DNA from 3 places in the Isoptericola sp. NPDC060257 genome. Region 1 is predicted to be linked to each of the others. Evidence: riboswitches for the same ligand, from Rfam matches in the RefSeq annotation. Region 1 holds a riboswitch; each other region holds the start of a gene.
The links. A riboswitch is a leader RNA that binds a small molecule or an ion and turns the genes downstream of it on or off. The one in region 1 is predicted to bind S-adenosylmethionine.
Positions count from the first base shown of each region.

Region 2: linked by a shared signal. The riboswitch ahead of ACFWEK_RS19740 (NADPH-dependent FMN reductase) and the one ahead of ACFWEK_RS06260 (LLM class flavin-dependent oxidoreductase) in region 1 are both predicted to bind S-adenosylmethionine.
Region 3: linked by a shared signal. The riboswitch ahead of ACFWEK_RS04120 (methylenetetrahydrofolate reductase) and the one ahead of ACFWEK_RS06260 (LLM class flavin-dependent oxidoreductase) in region 1 are both predicted to bind S-adenosylmethionine.

Region 1 covers NZ_JBHXAW010000048.1:1,175-18,609, reverse strand. The annotation lists gene ACFWEK_RS06295 (amidohydrolase family protein) at 1-1,132, shown strand, start outside; gene ACFWEK_RS06290 (S41 family peptidase) at 1,129-2,790, shown strand; gene surE (5'/3'-nucleotidase SurE) at 2,787-3,563, opposite strand; gene ACFWEK_RS06280 (PfkB family carbohydrate kinase) at 3,597-4,526, opposite strand; gene ACFWEK_RS06275 (LacI family DNA-binding transcriptional regulator) at 4,623-5,234, shown strand; gene ACFWEK_RS06270 (MmcQ/YjbR family DNA-binding protein) at 5,248-5,616, opposite strand; gene ACFWEK_RS06265 (GTP pyrophosphokinase family protein) at 5,623-6,351, opposite strand; SAM riboswitch class IV at 6,656-6,769, shown strand; gene ACFWEK_RS06260 (LLM class flavin-dependent oxidoreductase) at 7,106-8,368, shown strand; gene ACFWEK_RS06255 (DUF1684 domain-containing protein) at 8,463-9,395, shown strand; gene ACFWEK_RS06250 (amino acid ABC transporter permease) at 9,392-10,501, shown strand; gene ACFWEK_RS06245 (amino acid ABC transporter ATP-binding protein) at 10,498-11,322, shown strand; gene ACFWEK_RS06240 (ABC transporter substrate-binding protein) at 11,411-12,445, shown strand; gene ACFWEK_RS06235 (NADPH-dependent oxidoreductase) at 12,501-13,469, shown strand; gene ACFWEK_RS06230 (LLM class flavin-dependent oxidoreductase) at 13,536-14,732, shown strand; gene ACFWEK_RS06225 (rhodanese-like domain-containing protein) at 14,768-15,181, shown strand; gene ACFWEK_RS06220 (LLM class flavin-dependent oxidoreductase) at 15,235-16,386, shown strand; gene ACFWEK_RS06215 (LLM class flavin-dependent oxidoreductase) at 16,386-17,435, shown strand, end outside.
Region 2 covers NZ_JBHXAW010000350.1:19-3,798, reverse strand. The annotation lists partial or broken gene ACFWEK_RS19755 (DNA polymerase IV) at 1-820, opposite strand, end outside; gene ACFWEK_RS19750 (MazG nucleotide pyrophosphohydrolase domain-containing protein) at 867-1,286, opposite strand; gene ACFWEK_RS19745 (DoxX family protein) at 1,435-1,989, shown strand; SAM riboswitch class IV at 2,129-2,262, shown strand; gene ACFWEK_RS19740 (NADPH-dependent FMN reductase) at 2,284-2,877, shown strand; gene ACFWEK_RS19735 (flavin reductase family protein) at 2,874-3,440, shown strand; partial or broken gene ACFWEK_RS19730 (nitrilotriacetate monooxygenase) at 3,455-3,780, shown strand, end outside.
Region 3 covers NZ_JBHXAW010000028.1:16,894-20,673, forward strand. The annotation lists gene ACFWEK_RS04105 (carbon starvation CstA family protein) at 1-768, shown strand, start outside; gene ACFWEK_RS04110 (YbdD/YjiX family protein) at 752-1,006, shown strand; gene ACFWEK_RS04115 (NADP-dependent oxidoreductase) at 1,048-1,959, shown strand; SAM riboswitch class I at 2,053-2,159, shown strand; gene ACFWEK_RS04120 (methylenetetrahydrofolate reductase) at 2,165-3,211, shown strand; gene metE (5-methyltetrahydropteroyltriglutamate--homocysteine S-methyltransferase) at 3,240-3,780, shown strand, end outside.

The DNA.
Region 1 (17,435 bases):
GCAGGGGTGGCCCACCGCGAACCGCGGGTACCGCACCGTGATGCGCAACGTCGACGCCGAGGACGTCGGCACCGGCCGGGACGACCTGATCTACACGTCGGTGGTCACCAAGACGGGCGAGGCGCTCACCACGGCCGTCCGACGCATGGCCGCCGGCTCCGGGTTCATCTACCACTGCGCGGAGGGGCGCCGCGGCTCTCGCGTCCTGTCCGACTACACGGACCTCGACCGCGCCGACGGGCTGCTCCCCACCCTGCTGGCCGTGCACGCCTGCGCGGTGGACGCGGACGGGTGGGCCCGGTGGGACGCCGCCGAGGCGGGCGGCGTCGTCTGGTCGCCGCTGTCCAACCTCCTGCTCTACGCCGAGACGACGCTCGTCGACGACGCGCGCGCCCGCGGGATCACCGTGTGCCTGGGCAGCGACTGGGGCCCGTCGGGCACGAAGAACCTCCTCGGCGAGATGAAGGTGGCCCGCATCGCCGCCGACCACCTCGGCTACGACCTCACCGACGCGCAGATCGTCGAGATGGTCACCAGCAACCCCGGCACGCTGCTGGAGCGGTGCTGGCACCGACCCGTCGGCCGCCTCGTCCCGGGGGCGCTCGCGGACGTCACCGTGGTGCGGGGACGGGGGCGGGGCGACGCCTGGACGCGCGTCGTCGCCGCCCGGGAACGGGACGTCGCCCTCGTCGTCGTCGGCGGCGTCGCGCGCTACGGGGACACGAGCCTCATGACGGCGGCCGCCGCGCCGCCCAGCTTCGCCGCCACGGTCGGGGGCCGACGGCGCCGGGTCGCGCTGCCGGACCCCGCGGACCCGCAGCGGGCCTGGTCGTGGCGGGCGGTCCTGGACACGCTGCGGGAGGTGCAGCAGGACCCCCAGCAGGCCATCGCGACCGCCCAGGCGCGCGCGTCCGCCGGGCCACGCTTCGCGGAGGACGCCGAGCTCGAGCTCTTCCTCGACATGCCCGACACCCGGCGCACGGGCCGCGCGGGGCCGCCCAAGGACCCGGCCACGGTGCGGATACCGCCGGTGCCGGCGCCGGAGCACGACGCCGCGTACTTCGACCTCCTCGACGCCGCGCCGATCCCGCAGGGCGTGCTCGCCCCGCTGCGCGCGAGGTTCGGGCAGTGACGACCCCGAGCCCGGCGGCGCTCCGGGCACGCGCCGGCAGCCGCCTCGACGACGTGGTGCCCGCGAGGGCCGAGCCCGGACCCGAGCCGGTGGCGCTCACCGCGACGCAGCAGCACGACCTCGTCGACCTCTGGACCACGCTCCTCACCGACGTGTACGTGCACGCCGGGCAGAAGCGCGCGCTCTACGGCTACGACCCGCTGCGGGCGCTCGCGGCCCTGCGCCGGGAGCTTCCCCTGCTCGACAGCGCCGGGTTCCTCCGGGCCCTCACCAGGGTGGTCAACCGGCTGCGCGACCAGCACACCCAGCTGTTCGTGGGCGCGCCGGGGGCCGAGCCGTACGTCGCGGCGCTGCCCTTCCTCGTGGAGCCGTTCGGCCCGTACACGTCCCCCACGTTCCTGGTCACCAAGACGACGGGCGAGGTGCCCGACCCGGCGTTCGCCCCCGGGGTGCGGCTCACCACCTGGAACGCCGTGCCCTTCACCCGGGCGGTCGACCTGTTCGCCGACACCCTCACCGGGGGCCGGCCGGACGCGCGCCGGGCGCGGGCCCTCGAGACGCTCACCCAGCGGCCGCTCGCCTACCTGCCCCCGCCGGACGAGCTGTGGGTCGACGTCGGCTTCCGTCTTCCCGGGGACCCGGCGGGCGACCCCGACCGCACCGCCCGGTTCGCGTGGCGGGCGATCCGCCCGGGGGCCGCCGCGACCGCCGACGACCGGGTCGCGACCCGGACGCGCCGCGGGATCGACGTCGTGGGCGAGACCGCCCGCCGCGCCCGCAAGCTGTTGTTCGCCACCGACCTGTGGGAGGGCGACCGGCAGGGCGTCCAGCCCCGGGCGAAGGGCTCCGGCTGGCTGCGCACCAGCGTGGCAGACGCCCTCGCCGCCCGGCCGGTGACGACGTCGCACGGCACGTTCGGCTACCTGCGCATCTGGACGTTCGACGTGCGCCACCCCGGCCGGTTCGTCGACGAGGTCGCCCGGCTCCTGCGCCGGCTGCCCCAGGAGGGGCTCGTCGTCGACCTGCGCTCCAACCCGGGGGGCGTCGTCGACGCGGCCGAGCGGCTGTTCCAGCTCTTCACGGACCGGCACGTCGAGCCGGTGCGGTTCGCGTGCCGCGCGACGCCGGCGATGGCCGACCTGGCCGAGGCGGACGGCAACGGCGCCGACCTCGCCGACTGGGCGGGCTCCCTGCGCGCGGCCCTCGACCTCGGCGAGGAGTTCTCCCAGCACCTGCCGCTCGCCGACCCCGACCTCTGCAACGGCGCGGCCCGCGCCTACCGGGGACCTGTCGTCGCCGTCGTCGACCCCAACACCTACTCGTGCGGCGACCTGTTCGCGGCCGGGATCGTGGACCACGGCATCGGGCGGGTGGTCGCCGTGGGCGCCGCGACCGGCGGGGGCGGCGCGAACGTCTGGACCGGTGACGACGTCCAGTACGCCTACCACGCGGCCCACCGCACGCTCCCGCCCCTGCCGCCCGGGGTCGGCTTCGCGATCGCGGTGCGACGGATGGTCCGGTCCGGCACCTCCGCGGGCCTCGCGATCGAGGACGTCGGGGTGGCCGGCGAGGAGCGGTACGACATGACCGAGCGTGACGTCGTGGACGGGAACCCCGACCTGCTCGAGCACTGCACGTCGCTCCTCGCCGCGGGCTAGCGGTGCTGACCGGCGCGTCCGGGCAGTCCGGGAACGGTCTCGGACTCGTCCGCGTACGGCGCGAGCAGCAGCGAGGCGGTGGCCCACCCGCGTGCCAGCAGCCCCGCGTCGGAGTCCGGCTCGGTGGACCTTTCGGTGCCCTCGTAACGGACGACGAGGCCCGGGTCGTGGTCGCTCCGCGCGATGCGCGCGTGGACCGCGCCGAAGGTGGCCAGGGGTGCCTGTCGCAGCCCGCGCAGGCCGTCGCGCGGCACGTCGGGCACGTTGATGTTGAGCGTCCGCCTGCTGCGGGGGTGTTCCAGCAACCACGCCAGGGCGTGCGCCGCGACGTGCTCCGCCGTGTCCCAGTGCTCGGGCGCGGCCGCGTCGAGGGAGACGGCGAGAGACCGCATCCCGAGCGAGGCCCCGGACAGCGCCGCCCCCACGGTGCCGGAGTGGAGGACGGCGTTGCCCACGTTCGGTCCGCGGTTCACCCCGGACAGGACGACGTCGGGGACGTCGCCGAACGCCCCGTACGCCGCCACGAAGGTGATGAGAGCGGGGTCGGCGGCCACCGCCAGAGACCGCAGGCCCGCGGGCAGCCCGGGAGCCTCGTGCTGCTCGACGATCAGCTGACCGCCCTCCTGCGCACCGTGCAGCGCGGCGGACGCGCCGGAGGACTCCTCGCGGGGGGCCACGACGACGGTGTCGAGGCCGAGGGAGACCGCGCAGCGCGCGAGGACCGCGAGACCAGGGGAGTCGATCCCGTCGTCGTTCGTCACCAGTGCCAGCATCGTGGTCCTTCCTGTCGTGCGGTGGTCCCGGTGTCACCCGAGATCGTCGACCGTGACCCGTTCGGCGAAGCTCTCGATCTCCGCGCGGCTGCCGGTGCCGAGGCCGTGCCGGGCGACGTTGAGGGCGCCCGCCGCAGCACCGAGGCGCACCGCGTCGACGACGGGCAGCCCGCGGCCGACACCGACCGCGACGCCGGCCGTCATCGAGTCGCCCGCGCCTCGGTGGTCGACCGTCGAGACGGGCGGCGTGGTCAGCGCGGCCGTGCCGTCGGCGGTGACCAGGAGCGTCGGCTCGTCGGCCCGGGAGACGACGAACGCGTCGAGGCCGTCGGCGACCCAACGGCCGGCGGCCGCCCGGAGGGCGGGGACCGAGTCGGCGTCCGCCAGATCGTCGTCGACCATCTCCTCGTGGCTCATCTTCAGCACGGAGAGCGTCGCGCGGTCGATGGCGGCGGCCAGGCCCCCGCTCAGGTCAGCCACGACCGGCGTGCCCGAGGCCGCGACGTCGCGTGCGAGGCGGGTGAGGTAGTCCTGGGGCAGCTCGACGCCGTGCTGGGTCCCGGTCAGCACGCACACGTCCGCCTCCAGCGCCGCCACCAACGACGTGCCGTAGAGGTCGTCCAGCGCGTGCCGGTCGAGCGGCACCGACGGCATGACCACGTGGTGGGGATCGTCTCCGTGGCGGCGGTCCCGCACCAGGGCGCCACCCCCGCCGCGACGCGTCGGCCGCACCTCCAGCTCGCGGGTGCGGGCCAGGTGCGCGGCGATCTCGCCGGTCTCTCCGCCGAACGCCCCGCACACCACGACCTCGGCGCCCAGCGACCGTGCCATGGTCGCGACCCACAGTCCCTGACCGCCCGGGTGGACGTGGACCTCCGGCGCGTCGCGGACCGGGTCGGTCTCGATCTCGATCGTGAGCAGCGGCTCGGGGGCGATGACGCAGACCCTGGGCGTGGACGGCATGCCTGGACCGTAGGCGCAGGTGCCCGTGCCCGCCCGAGGGGACGACCCGAGCCTTCCTCTCGTCCCCACCCGCCGGCCCGAGGAACGACGACCCCGGTGAGACGTTCGTCCCCCAGCATCTCGGACGTCGCGCGCGCCGCCGGTGTGTCGATGGGCACGGTGTCGAACGTCCTCAACGGCACGGTGCGCGTCACCCCGGCGACCCGGGCCCGGGTCGAGGCCGCGATCCGGGAGCTCGGGTTCGTCCGCAACGGCGTCGCGCGGTCGCTGGCGGCCGGCCGGAGCTCGACGCTCGGCTTCGTGATCATCGACCTCGCGAACTCCTACTTCCTGGACATCGCGCGAGGCGCCGAGGAGGAGGCCGGCCGGGCGGGGTTGAACCTGCTGCTGGCGAACTCCGACATGTCGAAGGAGAAGCAGAGCACGTACGTCGACCTGCTCGCCGTGGGCGTGCTGCAGTCGCTGCTGCTGTCGTCCTCGCTGCGGGCGCCGGACGACGTCGCGATCATCGGCTACGACGACAACCGCGCCGCGTGGGACTCCGCCGTCCCGCTGTCGACCGTCCGGCAGCCGGGGGAGGCGGTCGGCCGGGAGGCGGTGCGGCTCCTGCTGGAGGAGCTGGAGACCGGGCCCGAGGCCCACCGGCACCGGCTCGTCACGTGCGAGCCGCGGCTCGTGGTGCGCGCGAGCACCGCCGGCCCGTCCTGACCGGCCGGCAGGATCAGCCGCCCGCCGGGGGCCGGCCGTCGATCAGCTCGCTCAGTCCGGTGCGGAACCGCTCCGTGTCGTCGAGGTCGATCGGCCGCAGGCGCCGCGTGATCCCCGGCCCCGCGGCCAGCGAGATCCAGTGGCGCTTGTTCATGTGGTAGCCGGCGGTCACGGTCTCGAGCTCCTGGCGGAGCGCCTCGCCGTCGTCGGGCGCGCACTTGAGCGTCACGAGCGGGGTGCCCGTGACCTCCGTGGTCATGCAGAAGACCTTCGCCCGGACCTTGAACACGTCGTGCTCGGGCCCGAACGGCCAGGTGCGGGTGACGCCCGGCAGCGCGAGCGCGGTGGCGGCGGCGACGTCCTGGTGCTGCGTGGGGCCCACGCCGTGTCAGTCCTGTCGGGACGTGCGCAGCGCGTCGCCCTCGACCTCGGCGGCGCTCCAGAAGTTGCGGAGCATCTCCTCGGGGGTGAGCAGCGAGTCGCGGTGCTCGACCGGCTCCTCGGCGCCCGCGATCGCCTTCACCTCGTCGTGGATCCGCTCCATGGAGCTGTCGAGGGACGACGCGACGTCGGCGGCGAGCTTGAGCGAGTCCGTGAGGTGGCGCGGCACGTCGCGCGCGTACTTGTAGTAGATCTTGTGCTCCAGGCTCGCCCAGAAGTCCATGGCGATGGTGCGCAGCTGGATCTCCACGATGACGTGCTCGACCCGGTCGGACAGGTAGACCGGCACCTGCACGATGAGGTGCAGGGACTTGTAGCCGTTCGCCTTGGGGTGGGCGATGTAGTCGCGCTCCTCCAGGACCGTGAGGTCGGCCTGGTTCATGAGCATGTCCCGCACCTTGTAGATGTCGGAGACGAAGCTGCAGGTCACCCGCACGCCGGCGACGTCGAACATGTGCTCGCGCACGCCCTCGGGCGTCAGCGGGATGCCCTTGCGCCGGCACTTGGCGACGATCGACTCGAGCGACTTGAGGCGCGAGCTGACGTGCTCGACCGGGTTGTAGTTCTGCATGTGCCGGAACTCGTCGCGCAGGATCGAGATCTTGGTCATGACCTCGTCGATCCCGAACTTGTACGTCAGCACGAGCCGCCGCAGGCGGTCGACGAGAGCCCGGATCTCCGCGGCCTCGGGGGAGTGGTGCGGGGTCTCCGGTGCTGCGTCCTGGGAGGCGCCGTCCCGGTGCTCGTGCGGTGCGTCCTGCCGTGCGTCCTGCCGTGCGTCCTGCCCTGCGTCCTGGCTCACGGGCACCACGGTAGCCAGGTTTCCTGGCGCTCGAGAATCCGATAAAACCGGTCGGGACTGTTCGGTATTCGAGACGGTCGGGACGAACTGTTGACACCCCCCTTCCGGAGACCTACGTTCCTGCGCACCGGGTCGGACGACCGCGGCGCCCCAGGTGGTGCGGCCGGACGTCCCGGGTGGTCACGAGCTCCGACGCGAAGCCCCGGCTCGTCGGACGGCAACCCCCAGCGCGGGCGGGTGCCCCGGGTGAGGACCAGGCCGGCCGTCGCCGACGGCACGGCAACACGCGACCCCCGCCCCGGCGGGGAGCAGGAGAGGACGAGCATGCACCGCGACGCCACCACCGTGCGCCCCCTGTCGTCCCGGCACGTGCCGTCCGCCTCGCCGGTGACCTCGGCGTCCGCCCGGGCGTGGTGTCGACGCCGCTGATCGCGGCCTGATCGTCCGCCCCTCGCGGCGGACGACCCTCCTCGACGGCCCGGCACCTGCCGGGCCCCGGCCGCAGACGGCCCCGCCCGCCGGTCCCGGCGGGCCTTCCTCCCCGTGCCCTCCCGGCGGTGGCGCGCACCCGCAGGTCCACGACCCGCGCCCGAGTGCGTCCGTCCGCCGCGCCCTGATCGGAGCCGACGTGCCCTCCTCCCTGCCCTCGACGTCCACCCCCAGCACCCCGTCCGCTCTCGTCGTCGGCGTCGACCTCACGGCGGCCGGCGCCCGGCCCGGCGTGCACCGAGCGCGCGGCATCGTGCAGCCCCGGTCGTTCGACGCCGAGCGCTTCGTCCAGCTCGTGCGCACCGCCGACGGCGGCGGCCTCGACCTCGTCACCCTCGACGAGGGCTTCCTGCTGCACCCGGGCCGGCGGCAGGTGACCGGGCGGCTCGACGCGGCCGTGGCCGCCGCACGGGTGGCCCCCCACACGACGCGGGCCGGGCTGGTCGCCGCCGTCGACACCGCGCACGTGGACCCGGCGCACGTCGCCCAGGCCGTCGCCCGCGTCGACCAGGCGAGCTCCGGCCGTGCCGGGTGGCAGGTCGGGCTCCCCACCGGCGCCGTGGTGCAGGACGACGCGTGGGCGGAGCAGGCCCGCGGCGTCGCGGCACAGGTCGTGCGGCACTGGGACGGGCTCGCGACGGGGACCGGGCCGAACGCGGGTGACACCGCCGGCGCCGTCGCCGTCGACGACGAGGGGCGCTTCCGCGTGGACCACGACGGCATCCGCTTCGCCGTGCGCCGGCACCGGCCTGCCGAGAGCCGGGCCGCCGACGGGCCCCGGGGCGCCGGGACGCGGCAGGGCCGGCCGCCCGTCGTCGTCTCCGCCCGGAGCGAGGCCGCGCTCGACCTCGCCGCCCGGACGGCGGACGTCGTGCGCGTCGCGGCCACCGCGCCGGCCCGCGCCGTCCGGCTGCGCTCCCGGCTGCGCGACGCTGCCGAGGCCGCGGGCCGCGACCCCGACACGCTGCGCGTGCTCACCGAGGCGTACGTCGTGCTGGCCGAGGACCGCGCCAGCGCGCAGGCGCGGCTCGAGCTGGTCGAGGCCCTCGAGGGCCCGGAGATCTCCGGCGGGCTGCTCGTGGTGGCCGGCACCCCCGACGACCTCGCCGAGACGATCGTGGACTGGCGGGACGCCGGCGCGTCCGACGGGTTCCTGCTGCGGCCCTCGTCGCTCGGCCCGGACCTGGACGCCCTCGTCGACGGTGTGCTCCCGCGCCTCGTGCGCGACGGCGTGCGGGCGGTGGCGTCACCGGCGCCGCGCACGCTCCGCGCGACCCTCGGGCTGCCGGACGTGGGGCCTGCCGGCAGCGCCGGCAGCGCCGTCGTCGCCCCCGCGTCGGCGCACGCGCGGCCGCGCGCCCGGGCGGGCCGCACCGCCGACTCCCGGCTGGTGCGCGCGTGACCGCCCGCACCCACGCCCGCCACGTCGCCCCCGCCGCCCGCGTCGCCGACACCCGCCGCGACGCCGCACGCCCTCTTGTGACCGGAGGTCCCCGATGACCGTCACCGACGCACCGCGCGTCCGCCCCACCGACCCCGCAGGCGCCCCTGCCCACGCACCGGCCGCCGATCCTGCCGCCGGTCCTGCCGTGGCCCGGCGCGCGCGCCGGCGGGCCGACCGCGAGCGCGCGCTCGCCGCGCCCCACGGCTGGCTGAGCCTGGCGGGGTTCCACTGGCTGCCCTCGCGACCGGAGCCGCTGCCAGGCGTGCCCGGGCTGTGGCTCGCCGACGCCGCCGGCGCGCACCTGCGGCCGGGGGAGACCGGCGGTCCCCGGGTCCGGGGGCCGGAGGTCGTGGACGGCGCGTACGACGGCGACGTCCCCGAGGGGGGCAGCGTCGTCCTGGGGACGTTCCTGCCCTCCGGGCGCGAGCCCGTCGACGGCGCCGACCCGGACCACCAGCAGGCAGGGGAGACGGCCGCGGTGGCGATCGAGCTGGTGCGGCGCACCGGACGCCTCGCGATCCGGCTGCGCGACCCGCACGCCCGCACGCGCCTCGACTTCGCCGGGGTGCCCGTCTTCGACCACGACCCCTCGTGGGAGGTCGAGGCGCCCGTCCGCCTGTACGACGAACCCCGCGAGCTCGTGGTCGGGGCCGCCCGCCCCGGCCTGGTGCACCGGCTGCAGGCGGTCGGCGAGCTCGACCTGACGCGCGGCGACCGGACGGTCACGCTCGTCCTGACCGGCTCCCCGGGGGGCGCCCCGACGCTGCTCTTCAGCGACGAGGCCCCTGGCGTCGCGCCCTGGCGCGTGGCGCGCCCCGAGCTCCCCGGGTCCCTGACCCCGGGCGACACGGGCGTCGCGTGCCTCGACCTCAACCACGCCGTCAACCTGCCGTACGCGTTCAGCGACCACGGCACGTGCCCCGCCCCGCCCCCGGGCAACCACGTCCCGTTCGCCGTCACGGCGGGGGAGAGGGCGCCGCGATGACCGCCGTCACGACGCCTGGCGCACAGACTCCTGGCGCACAGACTCCTGGCACACAGACTCCTGGCGCACAGGGTCCGGGGCCCGCAGCACCGGCTCGGGACGCCGCGGCCACCCCGTACGCGGCCCTGCGCATCGTCCCCGCCCGCCACCCGGGGCGCTGGGTCGCGACGGCCGGCGTGGCCGTGCTGCTGGCGATGGTCGTCAGCTCGCTGCTCACCAACGACCGGTGGGAGTGGGACGTCGTCGCGCAGTACCTCACCTGGCCCTCGATCCTGTCCGGCGCCTGGGCGACGATCCGGCTCACGGCCGCGGCGTCGGTGGTGGGCTTCGCGCTGGGCACCGTGCTGGCGCTCATGCGGCTGTCGCGCTCGCCGCTGCTCGTCGGGGTGTCGTGGGCGTACACGTGGGTGTTCCGCTCCGTGCCCCTGCTGCTGCAGCTGCTGCTCTGGTACAACCTCGCCTATCTGTATCCGCACCTGAGCCTCGGCGTGCCGTTCGGCCCCGAGTTCCTCTGGTTCGACACCCTCGGCGTCATCGACAAGTTCGGCGCCGCCATCCTGGGCCTGGGGCTCTCGCAGGCCGCGTACTCCGCCGAGATCGTGCGCGCCGGCATCCTCAGCGTCGACCAGGGGCAGCAGGAGGCGGCCGCGTCGCTCGGCATCCCGCGCCGGCGCCAGGTGACCCGCATCGTGCTGCCGCAGGCCATGCGCTCGATCGTGCCGACGGCCGTCAACGAGGTCATCGGCCTGCTCAAGGGCACGTCGATCGTCTACGTCCTGGCGTACGGCGAGCTGTTCTACATCGCGTCCGTCATCTACGGCCGCAACGGCAAGGTCGTGCCCCTGCTCATCGTCGCGGCGATCTGGTACCTGGTGCTGACCACGCTGATCACGATCGTCCAGTACTACGTCGAGCGGCACTACGCGAAGGGCGCCGTGCGCACCCTGCCGCCCACGCCCCTGCAGCGGCTGCGCTGGTCGTCCGCCGTGGCCGTGGCCCGCCTCACCGGCCGCCCGGTGCCCTCGCACGTGCCGCCGGCGTTCGCGGCCCGCGCCCGGGTCGGCGTCCTCACCCGCACGACCCGCACCTCGGGAGGCCCCGCATGACCGCCACGACGACGCGCACGACGGCGCACGACGGCGCGGCGGGCCGGGTCGAGGTGCACGGCCTGCGCAAGAGCTTCGGCACCCTCGAGGTGCTCCGGGACGTCGACCTCACCTTCGAACCCGGCACCGTCACCGTCGTCCTCGGGCCGTCGGGCTCCGGCAAGTCCACGCTGCTGCGCGCGATCAACCACCTCGAGAAGGTCGACGCCGGCTTCGTCACGGTGGACGGCGACCTCGTGGGCTACCGACGCCGGCACACCCGACGTGGCGGCCGCCGGGGCGACGTGCTGCAGGAGCTCAAGGAGCGGGAGATCCTCGGGCAGCGCACCCGCATCGGCTTCGTCTTCCAGAACTTCAACCTGTTCCCGCACCTCACCGTGCTGGAGAACGTCGTCGAGGCGCCGCTGTCCGCGCAGCGCCGCTCCCGCGCCGAGGTGGTGCCCGAGGCCCGCGAGCTGCTCGACCGCGTCGGGCTCGCCGACAAGGCGGACGCGCGACCACGGCAGCTGTCCGGCGGGCAGCAGCAGCGCGTCGCGATCGCCCGCGCCCTCGCGCTGCGGCCCCGGGTGCTGCTCTTCGACGAGCCGACCTCCGCGCTCGACCCCGAGCTGGTCGGCGAGGTGCTCGAGGTCATCAAGGACGTCGCGAGCACCGGCACCACCCTCGTCGTCGTCACCCACGAGATCGGCTTCGCCCGCGAGGTCGCCGACAACGTCGTCTTCATGGACGGCGGGGTGGTCGTCGAGCAGGGGCCGCCCGCCGAGGTGCTCTCCCGCCCGCGCCACGCCCGCACCCGCGCCTTCCTCGACAAGGTCCTCTGACCTTCTCCGGCCCCAGACGCCTTCCCACGACCGCTCACATCCCCCTGACCTGCGGCCCCGGCCGCACACCCATCCCCTGGAGACACCCGTGACCGCACCGACCCGCCGAGCCCGCGCGCTCGCCCTGCTCGCCACCGTCCCCCTGCTGGCACTCACGGCCTGCGCCGGTGTGAGCACCTCGGCCCCCGAGGCCGCCGGCACCGGCGACGGCGCCGAGGCCCCCGCCGGCACCAGCTCCGAGGGAGCCGCCGCAGCCGGGCTCGAGGTCAGCACCAGCCCCGACCAGGACCGGATCCGGTCGACCGAGTCGGCCGAGGCCGTCGGCCTGCTGCCGGAGGCGTTCGCGGACAAGGACGACTTCGTCGTGGCCGTGAGCGCCGGCGCGGCGCCGCCGCTCGGCTTCTTCGCCGACGACGACAAGACCCCCATCGGCAACGAGACCGACATCGCGCAGCTCGTCGCCGACGGCCTCGGCAAGGACCTGCGCCTCGAGGTCAAGGCCTGGGCCGACTGGCCCCTGGCCCTGCAGTCGGGCGACGTCGACGCCGTCATCTCCAACGTCACCGTGACCGAGGAGCGCAAGGAGACGATCGACTTCTCCTCCTACCGCAACGACGAGCTGGGCTGGCTCACCAAGGCGGGCTCCGACGTCCCGGAGATCGCCGAGCGGCAGGACGTCGCGGGGCTGCGGGTGGGCGTCGGCTCAGGCACCAACCAGGAGAAGATCCTGCTCGAGTGGAACGACCAGAACGTCGCCGAGGGGCTCGAGCCCCTCGCCGGCGGTCAGCCGGAGTACTACGAGCAGCTCTCCGACGTGCTCCTCGCCCTGAAGTCCGGCCGCCTCGACGTCTACGTCGGCCCCAACGCGTCCCTGGCCTACCAGGCCAAGATCGCGCCCGACGAGCTCGCCGTCGTCGGCACGCTCAACGGCGGCTGGCCCGACACCGCGCAGATCGCCGTCGCGACCAAGAAGGGCAACGACCTCGCGCCCGCCGTCACGGCCGCTCTGCAGCAGGCCTTCGACGACGGCACGTACGCCCAGGTGCTCGAGCGCTGGGGCCTGGAGACCGAGGCCGTCGAGAAGCCCGAGACCAACCCGCCGGGCCTGCCGAAGACGGAGTGACGGCACCCGACCGTCCCCGTCCCCGTCCCCGTCCCGACCGTCCCGAGGAGTGCACGTGACCGAGAACGCCACGCCGTCCGCAGTCGCGGTGCCGCGACCCCCGAGCGGCCCCCGCCCCGCCCGTCCGACGACGCCCCGCGTGGCCGCGGACCTGCGGGACCTGCAGGCCCGCGCCCGGGTCGCCGCCCGCTACGGCGTGCGGCCCGAGGACGCGGACGACGCCGCGCCGGGCGTCGCCGCAGCGCTCGCCGCGTCGCTCACCACGGCGGTCGCCGGCGCGCCGGCCGTCCTCGACGTCCAGCTGGGCCACCGCTCCGTGCGGGCGTTCCTGCCGGGGCCGCTGGAACCGTGGGTGCTGCCCACCGTGGTGGCGGCGGCGCAGTCCGCGCCGTCGTCGTCGAACCTGCAGCTGTGGAGCGTCGTCGCGGTCACCGACCGCGACCGGCTGGCCCGGGTCGCGGCGCTCGTCGGGCACCAGGAGCACGTGCGCCACGCGCCGCTGCTGCTCGTGTGGGTGGCCGACGTGGCCCGGGCCCGGCAGCTGGGCGCGCAGGACGGCGTCGAGCTCGAGGCCGCCGGCTACCTGGAGACGACGGTCGTCGCGTTCCTCGACGCCGCGCTCGCGGCGCAGAACGCGGTCCTCGCGGCCGAGTCCCTCGGCCTCGGCACCGTGTACGTCGGAGCGGTGCGGAACCACCCCGAGGACCTCGCGGCCGAGCTCGGCCTGCCGCCCGGCGCGGTCGCCGTCGTCGGGCTGGCCGTCGGGCACCCCGACCCCGGCCACGCCCCGCGCGTCAAGCCGCGCCTGCCCCAGGCAGCCGTGCTGCACCGCGAGACGTACGACGAGGGGCGCGTCGCGCACGTCGCCGACTACGCGCCGCGCATCGACGCCTTCTACCGCGACGAGCGGCTCGACGGCTCGTGGTCGCGACGGGTCGTCGACCGGCTGCGCGGCGGCGGCTCGCTCAAGGGCCGTGAGCGCCTGCGCGAGGCGCTCACCGCCCTCGGGCTGCCGTCGCGCTGACCGACCGCGCGCCACGCCCGTACCGCCCGACCCGCACCACCTGCCACCTGCCACCTGGAGACCACCATGACCGACCCCGCCGCGACCCTGAGCAGCAGGGTGCCCCTGTCCGTCCTCGACCTCGCCCTCGTGCCCGAGGGGCGCGCGGGCGCGCAGGCGGTGCGCGACGCCGTCGACCTCGCCGTGGACCTCGACCGGCTCGGCTACCGCCGGGTCTGGTACGCCGAGCACCACCTGTCGCCGGGGGTCGGGTCCGCCGCGCCGGCGGTGCTCGCGGCCGCCGTCGCCGCCCGCACCGAGCGCATCCGCGTCGGCTCGGGCGCGGTGCTGCTGAGCACCACGAGCCCGCTCGTGGCGGCCGAGCAGTTCGGCACGATCGCCGCGCTGCACCCGGGGCGGGTGGACCTCGGCCTGGGCCGGGCGTTCACGCCGCCGAAGGGCGGCGCGGCGCGCCCGGCCCCGGCGGTGGCGCCGGCGAGCGGACCGCGCGTCGTCGACGGGCTGTACGTGCCTCCCGCGCCGCCGACCGCGGGGGACTCCGTGCTGCGCGAGCGCGCCCTCGCGCAGGCCGCCGTGGTGGGGGCCTCGCGCACCCCGGCGAGCTTCCGCGCCGAGGTCGAGCTCGTGCTCGGGCTGCGGGCGGGCACGTACGCCGACGACAGCGGCCGCCGGTACGTGTCGCCGCCCGTGCAGGACGCCGCGTTCGACCTGTGGGTGCTGGCGTCCTCCGGCGGCGAGAGCGCCCGCGTGGCCGGGGAGCTCGGTCTGCCCCTGGCGGCGAACTACCACGTGAGCCCGTCGAACACCCTCGAGACCGTCGCCGCGTACCGGGCGGCGTTCCGCCCCGGGGTGCTCGCCGAGCCGTACGTCGTCGTCTCCGCCGACGTGCTCGTCGCCGACACCACCGAGCGGGCCCGGGAGCTCGCGGCGCCGTTCGCCGACTGGGTGCTGTCCATCCGCCGCGGGGCGGACGGCGCGATCGCCTACCCGCGCCCTGCCGACGCCACGGCCTGGGCGGAGCGCCCCGAGGCCGAACGAGCCGTGGTCGCCGACCGGGTGGACACGCGCGTCGTCGGCGACCCGGCGACCGTCGTCGAGCGCCTGGAGACCCTCGCGCGTGTCACCGGGGCCGACGAGCTGCTCGTCACCACCGCCACGCACGACCCCACCGACCGGCAGCGGTCGTTCGCGCTGCTCGCCCAGGCGTGGGGCGCGACCGAGGGCGAGGCGCCCCGCGTCCCCGCCCTGGCCGCGACGCGCTGACCCGCACCGACCGACCACCCCCCTCAGGAGGACCCATGACCACGTCCGAGACCACGTCCGACACCACGCACGAGACGGCCCCCGAGGGCACCGGTCCGACCACCCCGCCGACGCAGGACGCGCGCACGGCCGGCGCGCGGGTCGCCGACGGCGCCCTGCTGGTCGACGTGCGGTCGGCGCGCGGCCGCGCCGCCACCGGCGACATCCCCGGGGCGACGCTCGCCGACAGGGACGACCTGGACGCCCTCTTCGGGCCGGCCGACGCACCCGCGATCTCGCTCGACACCCCGGTCGTCGTGGTGTGCGGCTCGATCAACGGCTCCGGCCCCGTCGCCGCGGCGCTCGCGGCCCGCGGCTACACCGACGTGACCCACGTCGACGGCGGGTTCCCCGCCTGGCGCGACGCCGGCCTCCCGGCGACCGCGCCGTCGGACGTCGCGGGCGCCTGACCCGCCCGGCACCGGCACGACCCAGCCACCACGCTGCAGCGAAGGAGACCACCATGCCCGTCGAGTTCCTCGGCATCGCGACCACGAACGACGCCTCCGAGACGTCCGCGCGCACCACCGCCGCGTTCGACCCCGCCTACCTGGAGCGCATCGTGCGCGCCCACGAGGACAACGGGTGGACGCGGGTCCTGTTCGCCTACGGGTCGTCCGGCCCGGAGCCGGCGGCCCTCGCCGCGTACACGGCCGCGCGGCTGCAGAGCATCGAGCTGCTGCTGGCGCACCGGCCCAACGTCTCGTACCCGACGTACGCCGCCAAGACGTTCGCCACCCTCGACCAGCTCTCCGGGGGCCGGCTGTCGGTGCACTTCATCACCGGCGGCAACGACCACGAGCAGGGTCGCGAGGGCGACCGGCTCACCAAGGACGAGCGGTACGCGCGCACCCACGAGTACATCCGGATCGTCAAGCAGGCGTGGTCCAGCGCGGAGGCGTTCGACCACCACGGCGAGTTCTACGACTTCGAGGACTTCGTGCTCGACGCGAAGCCGGCCGCGGGCCACGTGCCGACGATCTCCTTCGGGGGGTCCTCGGACGCCGCCTTCCGGGTGGGGGCGGCCGAGGCCGACATCTACGCCGTGTGGGGCGAGCCCCTGGCCCGCACGAAGGAGCAGATCGACCGCGTGCACGCCGAGGCCGCGGCCGCGGGACGCGCGACGCCGCCGCGCATCCACGCGGCCTTCCGGCCGATCGTCGCGCCCACCGAGGAGCTGGCCTGGGAGAAGGCGCACCGCGTGCTGGACCGGATCGAGGCGCGCAAGGCGGAGCTCGGCGGGCAGCTGTCCCGGCGGCACCCGATCGACAGGCCCGAGAACGCCGGGTCGCAGCGCCTGCTCGAGATCGCCGCCGCGGGGGACCGTTACGACTCCGCGCTCTGGACCGCCACGGCGAAGGCCACCGGTGGGGCCGGCAACTCCAACGCGCTGGTCGGCACGCCCGAGCAGGTCGCCGAGGCGCTGCTCGCCTACTACGACCTCGGGGTGCGGGTCATCTCGGCGCGCGGGTACGACCTGCTCGACGACGCGATCGACTTCGGCCGGTACGTCATCCCGCTGGTGCGCGAGGGCGTGGCCGCGCGCGACCGCGCCGCCGCGGAGGCCGCCGAGGCCGAGACCCCGGGAGCCGCGGACGAGGAGCGCGTGGCCTGATGCGCTTCCAGCTGCTCGACATCGTCTTCAACCCGCCGCATCCCGTCACGGGCGAGGCGGTGCCGCCCGCGGACCGCCTCGAGCGCGTCGTCGAGCACGCCGTGCTGGCGGAGGAGCTCGGGTTCGACTCGTTCGCGGTGGGGGAGCGGCACGCCGGCGACGTGCTGTCCTCCGCGCCCACGGTGATCCTCGGGGCGGTGGCGGCCCGCACCCGCCGCATCCTGCTGTCGACCGGCGTGACCGTGCTGTCCCTGCTCGACCCGATCCGGGTGGCGGAGGACCTGGCGACCGTCGACCAGCTCTCCCGCGGGCGGCTGGAGATCGTCATCGGCAAGGGCAACGAGGAGCTGCAGTACCCGCTGCTCGGCCTCGACATCGCGAAGCAGTACGAGTACCTCGAGGAGAACTACGAGCTCCTGCGGCTGCTCCTGTCGTCGGAGGACGTCACCTGGTCCGGTCGCCACCGCCACCGGCTGGAGCACACCACCACCCTGCCGCGACCCTTCGCCGGGCCCTTCCGCATCTGGCACGGGTCCGCGACGAGCGAGTTCGCCGTCGACCTGGCCGCCCGGTGGGGCGACCCGATCGTGAGCGCCAACGCGCTGCAGCCGCGGGAGAGCTATGGGCGACTGATCGACCGGTACCGCGAGCGGTACGCGGCCGCCGGGCACGACCCGGCGTACGGGTTCGTCGGCGCCGGCTCCGGGGGCCTGTTCCTCGCCGACACCACGGAGCAGGCGATCGAGCAGTACCGGCCGCTGTACGAGGGGCAGGTCGCGCGGCTGCGGGCGCGCGGCTACGACCCCGCGACGCACGTCGGCAAGGCCCAGGCGTTCGAGACGATCGAGGACGCCGTCGAGCGCGGCCCGGCGCTCGTCGGCTCGCCCGAGCGGGTCGCCGAGAAGATCCTCGACTACCACGGCTCCTTCGGGCACGTGCTGCAGTCCGTCTCGGTGAACCACCTGCTGGAGCCGTCCCGCCAGGAGGACGTGCTGCGTCGGTTCGCGGCCGAGGTCGCGCCCGTCGTCCGCGCCGAGGTCACGACGACG
Region 2 (3,780 bases), on a different contig from region 1:
CCTGCGCGGCGAGCTCCCGCAGCGCCGCCGTGACCTGGTCGGCCGTCGTGAGGTTGCGCTGGTAGGTGGTCTCCCGGCTGTGCCCGCGGGCCACCCACGGGGTGTCGTCGACGACGGCGGAGCCCTCCCCGCGGCCCAGCTCCCCGTACCAGGCGCCCATCCGCGGCCCGAGCTCGCCGACCAGGACCGCGTCGTCCGCCGCGGCGAGCTGCGCGACGGTGTCGATGCCGTGCGCCGCGAGCCGCTTCGACACCCGGGAGCCCACGCCCCACAGGTCGGCGGTCGGGCGCTCCCCCATCACCTCGAACCAGTTCTCCGCGGTGAGCCGGTAGACGCCCGCCGGCTTGCCGAACCCTGTCGCGATCTTCGCCCGGACCTTGGTGTCGCCGATCCCGACCGAGCAGCGCAGGTCGGTCGCGTCGAGCACCGCCCGCTGGACGGCGTGCGCGAACTCCTCCGGGGCCTCCCCGTCGTACCCGAGGAACGCCTCGTCCCAGCCGAGGACCTCGACCACCGTGCCCAGACGGCGCAGCGCCGCCATCACCTGCGCGGAGGCCGCCTCGTACACCGGGTGGTCGACCGGCAGGATCACCGCGTCCGGCACCTTGCGGGCCGCCACGCGCAGCGGCATCCCCGACCGGACGCCGTACGCCCGCGCCTCGTACGACGCGGTGGAGACCACCGCGCGCTCCGTCGGGTCGCCGCGTCCGCCGACGATCACGGGCCTGCCCGCGAGCTCCGGGCGCCGCAGCAGCTCGACCGCGGCCAGGAACTGGTCGAGGTCGACGTGCAGCACCCAGCGGAAGCGGCGCGCGCCCATGCCCCGAGTCTGCGTCACGTCACGGAGGTCCGCGCCGTGCAGGGACCTACGCGTGTCCCGCCGGCGGCACGACGAGGTCGCCCAGGTCGGGCGGCCGGTAGCCCGCCCCCTTGAGCACCTTGCCGTCCGACCGCCGCAGCACCCGGCCGTCCGCGTCCACCTTGCTCATGTTCGAGCGGTGGACCTCGACGAAAACCGCCGGCAGGTCGATCCCCAGCACGTCGGCCGCGCCGTAGGTGACGTAGAGGACGTCGGCCAGCTCCTTCGCCACGGCCCGGTACGCGGCAGTGACGTCGCCGCCCTCGGCCAGCCCCGTCGCGAGGTCCGCGAGCGCCTCCGCCGCCTCCCCGGACTCCTCCGCCAGCAGCGCCCGGCGGTGCTCCGCCAGACCGGGTCGGGCGGTCTCGACCTCGAGGTCGAACGCCGCGCGGAACTCGGCGACACGTCGCATCGGCTCGTGGTCCATGCCGGCACCGTAGGCGGTCCCCGGTGCGTCGTCGAGCGGGTGAGGACCGGGCGAAAACCGGGGGCGCGCGCATTCCCGGCGCCGTGGGCCGCTCTCTCCCAGGGCGACCACCCCCGGGTCGCGCCTCCCCCTGGAAGAGAGCACCACCATGTCCGTCTCCACCCCGACCCACCGCACGACCGCCGGCACCCGCGCCCCGGGCGCCCCCGCCGCCCGTCGCCTCCCGAACGCCCTGGCCGAGCAGGTGGCGCTGCGGCTCGACGTCGCCGTGACCGCCCTCGCCCGGTTCCTCACCCGGTGGTCCGTCCCGGCCCTGCGGGTCGCGCTCGGGCTCGTGTTCCTCGGCTTCGGCGTCCTGAAGTTCTTCCCGGGCGCCAGCCCCGCCGAGGAGATCGCGGGCCGCACCGTCGAGACGCTCACGCTCGGGTTCGTCCCCGCCACGACCGCCGTCGTCCTGGTCGCCGTCATGGAGACCTTCATCGGGCTCACGCTGATCTCCGGCCGCCTGCTGCGGGTCGGGCTGGTCGCCCTCGCCGTGGCGATGGTCGGCATCCTGTCCCCCGTCGCGCTGTTCGGCGACGAGCTGTTCGGGCACGGCATGACCCTGCTGGGCCAGTACGTGCTCAAGGACGTCGTCCTGGTCGCGGGCGCCGCCGTCGTCGCGGCCGTCGCGCTCGGCGCGCGCCTGCGCCTCGAGGCCTGACGAGTCAGACGCCCTCGCACCACCCCGGAGCCTCCGGCCGTCCCCCGGCCGGAGGCTCCGGCGCGTCGGCGTGTCCGGATGGTGAGAAGTCTCCGGACGGCGCTGGCGCTCGCCGGATCGGCTGCTATACCTCCGCCCAGGTCACGAGCCCCAGCGCGAAGCCCCGGCTGGCTGGGCAGCAACCCCACGTCACGGCGGGGTGCTCCGGGAGATGACCTGGCCGCCGGCCGGTCCGCGCACGCGGGCCGAGACGCCGTGCGGCAAGCGTGATCGACGGACTGCGAGGGACGACCCATGACCGAGAACACCCGCCCCGCCACCCCCTCCGTGGTGGTGGTCTCCGGCAACCCGCGCGCGGGCTCGCGCACCCTGACCGCGGCGGAGACCGCCGCCCGCCGCGTCGCCGAGCTGCTCGGCGCCGCGGACGTGGCGACGATCGAGCTCGCGGCGTTCGCGGGCGAGATCCTCACGGCCGCGCACCCGGCCGCCGACGCGGCGAAGGAGCGCCTGGCGCGCGCCACGGTCGCCGTCGTCGCGACCCCCGTCTACAAGGCCTCCTACACGGGCCTGCTCAAGGCGTTCCTCGACCTCTACGGGCCCGACGGCCTGGCGGGCGTCGTCGTCGTGCCGCTCGTCGTGTCCGGCAACCCGGCGCACGCCCTCGCCGGCGAGGCGCACCTGCGGCCCGTGCTCGTGGAGCTGGGTGCGGTCGTGCCCACCCGCACCCTGACCCTCACCGAGGCCCAGCTGCCGGACCTCGGCGAGGCGCTGGACCCCTGGTTCGCCCGCTGGGCGACGCCGCTGCGCCGGGCCGCCGGCGTCCCCGCACCGCCGGCCGCCACGACCACCACCCCCACGACCACCGAGCTGACGGGAGCCGCCCTGTGACCACGGAGCACGCCCACCAGCGCACCGACCTGTCCGCGCTCTCGGGGATCGAGGAGCTCCTGGCCCAGCAGGACGAGCCCCAGCTGTCCCCTGACGAGTTCAAGACGGTGTTCCGCCAGCACCCGGCCGGCGTGGCCGTCGTCGCGCTCGAGCACGCGGGCCGCCCCGTCGGGTTCACGGCCACGTCCGTGATCTCCGTGTCCGCCGCACCGCCCCTGCTCGCGTTCTCGCTGGCGTCCACCTCGTCGTCCTGGCCCGCCGTCTCGACGGCCAGCACGCTCGCGATCAGCTTCCTCGCCGATCACCAGGACGACCTCTCCGCCCGGTTCGCCACCAGCGGCATCGACCGCTTCGCGGGGGGCGGCTGGACGGCACTTCCCTCGGGCGAGCCCGTCATCGACGGCGCCGTCTCCTGGGTGCGCGCCCGCGTGCTGCAGCGCACCCCGGTCGGCGACAGCTACCTGGTCTCGCTGCGCGCGCTGCAGTCCGGGTCGGACGGGACCTCACCCCTGGTCTACCTCGACCGCACCTACCACCGGCTCGGCGACGAGTCCGCGATCTGACGGGACCACGACACATGACCGACCTCACCACCCCCTTCGTCGTCGGGCTCGACGTCGACGGCGCGGGCGCCCACCCGGCGGCAGCCGCCGCGACAGGCCTCACGCCGGCCGAGACCGTCGGCGCGCCTCGCCTCGCCCGCAGCGTGCGGCGGGCCGAGAACGCCGGCGTCACCTTCGCGACGTTCGCCGACGCGCTGCTGCCCGCGGTCGCCGGGTCGCCCGGCTCGGCGCGGCTCGACGCCGTCACCCGCGCGGCGTTCGTGGCCCGCACCACCACCACGATCGGGCTGGTGCCCCAGGTCCCGGCCACCTACCCGGAGCCGTTCCACGTCGCGGCCCA
Region 3 (3,780 bases), on a different contig from region 1:
TGGTACCACTTCGCGATCATGTTCGAGGCGCTGTTCATCCTCACCGCCGTCGACGCCGGCACCCGCGTGGCCCGCTTCATGCTGCAGGACACCATCGGGAACGTGGCCCCGCGGTTCAAGGACGTGAGCTGGCGACCAGGGGTCTGGGTCTGCACCGCGATCATGGTCGCGGGCTGGGGCACGATCCTCTATCTCGGCGTCACCGACCCGCTCGGCGGCATCAACACGTTCTTCCCGCTGTTCGGCATCGCGAACCAGCTGCTCGCGGCGATCGCCCTCGCCGTCGTGCTCGCCATCGTCGCCAAGCGCGGCCGCGCCTACTGGGCGTGGCTGTGGATCGTGGCCGTGCCGCTCGCCTTCACGGCGCTCATCACCATCTGGGCGTCGTTCGAGAAGATCTTCTCGGACGTGCCCCAGGTCGGGTACTGGGCGCAGCACCGGGCGTTCCAGGACGCGCTCGCAGCCGGGGAGACGTCGTTCGGCACCGCCCCCGACGTCGCGGCGATGGAGGCCGTGGTCCGCAACACCTTCGTGCAGGGCACCCTGTCGATCGTGTTCGTGGTGCTGTCGATCGTCGTGATCCTCGCGTCGGTGGTCGTGACGATCAAGGCGTTCCGCGACGGCGGCGGCGAGAACCACGAGGACGCGCCCGTCGCGTCCCGGCGGTTCGCCCCCGCGAACCTCTTCGCGACGGCCGAGGAGAAGCGGATCGAGAAGGAGTGGGTCGACGCCGGCCTGCGGGAGACCAGCGGTGCCGGGCACCACTGACGCCCGCACCGTCGGCGCCACCGCGCGCGACGCCGTCCGGGCACTGGCCCGGGCGGCGTCGGCGGGGTGGACGAACCTGCGCTGGTACGTGCGGCAGGTGATGGGCGAGGGCGCCTACGCGACGTACGTGGCGCACGAGCGGGCGGCCCACCCCGACCGGGAGCCGATGGGCGAGCGCGAGTTCTGGCGCGAGCACTACGCGGCCCAGGACCGCAACCCCGGCTCGCGCTGCTGCTGAGCGGGCGGGCGCGACGGCGCCCGCCGCGCCAGGATGGGCGCGTGCGCGCGATCGTGTTCGAGAACCACGGCGGCCCCGAGGTGCTGCACCTCGCCGACGTCCCCGACCCGCAGGCCGGGCCCGGCCAGGTGCGCGTGCGCGTCGAGGCGGCCGCCGTCAACGGCTGGGACGTGAAGTCGCGTGCCGGGGCGACCGGCGCCCCGGCGCCGACGTCGGCCGTCGTGCCCGGGCTGGAGGTGGCGGGGGTCGTCGACCAGGTCGGCCCACCCGCCGGGGAGGGCCTGACCGGCGTCGCGCCCGGCGACCGCGTGGTCGGGTTCGCCGTCGGCGGCGGGTACGCGGAGCTCGCCCTCACGTCGGTCTTCGCGCGCGTGCCCGACGGGCTCGCCGCGACCGACGCCGTCACGGTCCCCGTCGCGGCCGAGACCGCGACCCGCGTGCTGCGCCTCCTCGACGTCCGGCCGGGCGAGACGCTGCTCGTGCACGGGGCGTCCGGGGCGGTGGGCGCGCTGGTCGTCCAGCTCGCCGTCCGCCGCGGCGCCCGCGTGATCGGCACGGCGTCGCCGCCGAACCAGGACAGGGTCGCCGCGCTCGGCGCGACGCCCACCACCTACGGCGCCGGGCTCGTGGAACGGGTGCGCGCCCTCGCCCCCGACGGCGTAGACGCCGTCCTCGACACCACCGGCGCGGGCGTGCTCCCCGACTCGATCGCGCTGCGCGGCGGCACGGACCGGATCGTCACCATCGCCGACGACGCCGCGGCGGACCTCGGGGTCCAGGCCAGCTGGCGGTCCGAGCGCGACGCCGGCGAGCTCGCCGAGGCCGTCGACGCCCTGGCCCGCGGCGAGCTGGCGACCACCGTCGGCGCCGTGCTGCCCCTGGCCGACGCCCCGCGGGCGCACGAGCTGGTCGAGAGCGGGCGCGCGGGCGGCAAGGTCGTCCTGGTGCCCTGAGCAGGGCGTTCCCGCCCGATCCGCATCGGCGATCGTCTCAGCAGGCGGTCTCATCCTCGCCCGTATCGCGGATGCTGCGTACGATCGCGTGACAAGCCATCCAGAGCGGCCGAGAGTCCTGGCTCGACGACGCCGCAGCAACCCGTTCTCCGACGGAAGCCTCCCGAGGACGAAGGTGCTCACGCCAGGATCGATGGAGTGACGCATGGTCGCAGAGGCATCCCTTTCGCCCACCCCGGCAGCTCAGCCGGCAGTTCACCCGGCGCTGCCGGCACGCCCGACGGTCTCGTTCGAGCTCATGCCGCCGCGCCGGCCGGACGCCGCCCCCAAGTTCTGGGAGACGGCGCGCCGGCTGGTGGCCGCGCGCCCGGACTTCGTGTCCGTGACCTACGGCGCGGGCGGCGGTGACCGGGCGACCGCACGCCAGGTCGTGTCCACCCTGCTCGCGGGCACGCCCGTCCTGCCCGTGGCTCACCTGACCTGCGTGGGCGCGCACCGGGAGGACGTCTCCGCCGTCATCGACGACTTCCTCGACGCCGGCACCCGCGCGTTCCTCGCCCTGCGGGGCGACCCGCCGAAGGACCAGCCGGACTGGGCGCCGCCCGCCGACGGCGTCGCGTCGTCGATCGAGCTCGTGCACCTGCTGCGCGAGGTCGAGGCCCGGCGCTGCGCGACCGACCCCGGGGCCGCGCTGCGCGGCGCCGCCCGCCCGATGACGATCGCCGTCGCGACGTTCGTCGACGGCAACGTGCAGGCGGGCACCACCCGGGCCCAGGAGGTCCGGCGCCTCAAGGAGAAGCAGGACGCGGGGGCGAGCTTCGCCATCACGCAGCTCTTCTACGAGGCCGGCTCCTACACCGACTTCGTCGCCGAGGCCCGCGCGGCCGGGGTGACGATCCCGATCCTCGCCGGGCAGCTGCCCACGACCGAGCCGCGCCGGCTCCGTCGCGTCGAGGAGCTCACCGGCGTCCGCGCGCCCCGGCACCTGCTGGACGCGCTCGACGCCCTGCCGGACCCGGAGGCCCAGCACGCCTACGGGACCGCGCGCGCCGTGGAGCTCGCACAGCGCGTGCTCGACGCGGGCGCACCCGGCATCCACGTGTACACGTTCAACAAGTACCGTCCCGCTCTGGACCTGCTCGAGGGTGTCCACCTCGGCGGACCGGCGCCGGCCGACGCCACGTCGGACGGCGCGGACCTGGCCAGAAGGCCGTGGGTACCGAGCATCCCGACCCAGGCTCCCGCCGTCTGACGCGCGGAGCCCGAACTCTGGAGTGCTCATGTCCACCACATCGACAAGCCCCACCCCCGCCACGGCATTTCCCGGTGGCACGATCCTCGGCTACCCGCGCATCGGGCGCCGCCGCGAGCTCAAGAAGGCCGTGGAGTCGTTCTGGGCCGGGCGCACCGACGCCGTCGACCTGGAGGTCGCGGCCGGCACGCTGCGCCGCGAGACGGCCCGCCGTCTCGTCGACCTCGGCCTGAACCCCGACGACGGCTCCGTGCCCGGGTCGTTCTCCTACTACGACCAGGTGCTCGACGTCGTCGCGCTGCTGGGCGCCGTTCCCGAGCGGTTCCGCGACCTGCTCGACGACGAGGACGGCTCGCTCGAGCTCGACGGCTACTTCACCGTGGCCCGGGGCCGCGGCGAGGACGCCCCGCTCGAGATGACCAAGTGGTTCGACACGAACTACCACTACCTCGTGCCGGAGATCAGCGAGACGACGCCGGTCTCGTTCGCCGACCACCGCATCGTGCGCGAGTACGCCGAGGCCAAGGAGGCCGGCGTCACGACGCGCCCGGTGCTCGTGGGCCCGGTGA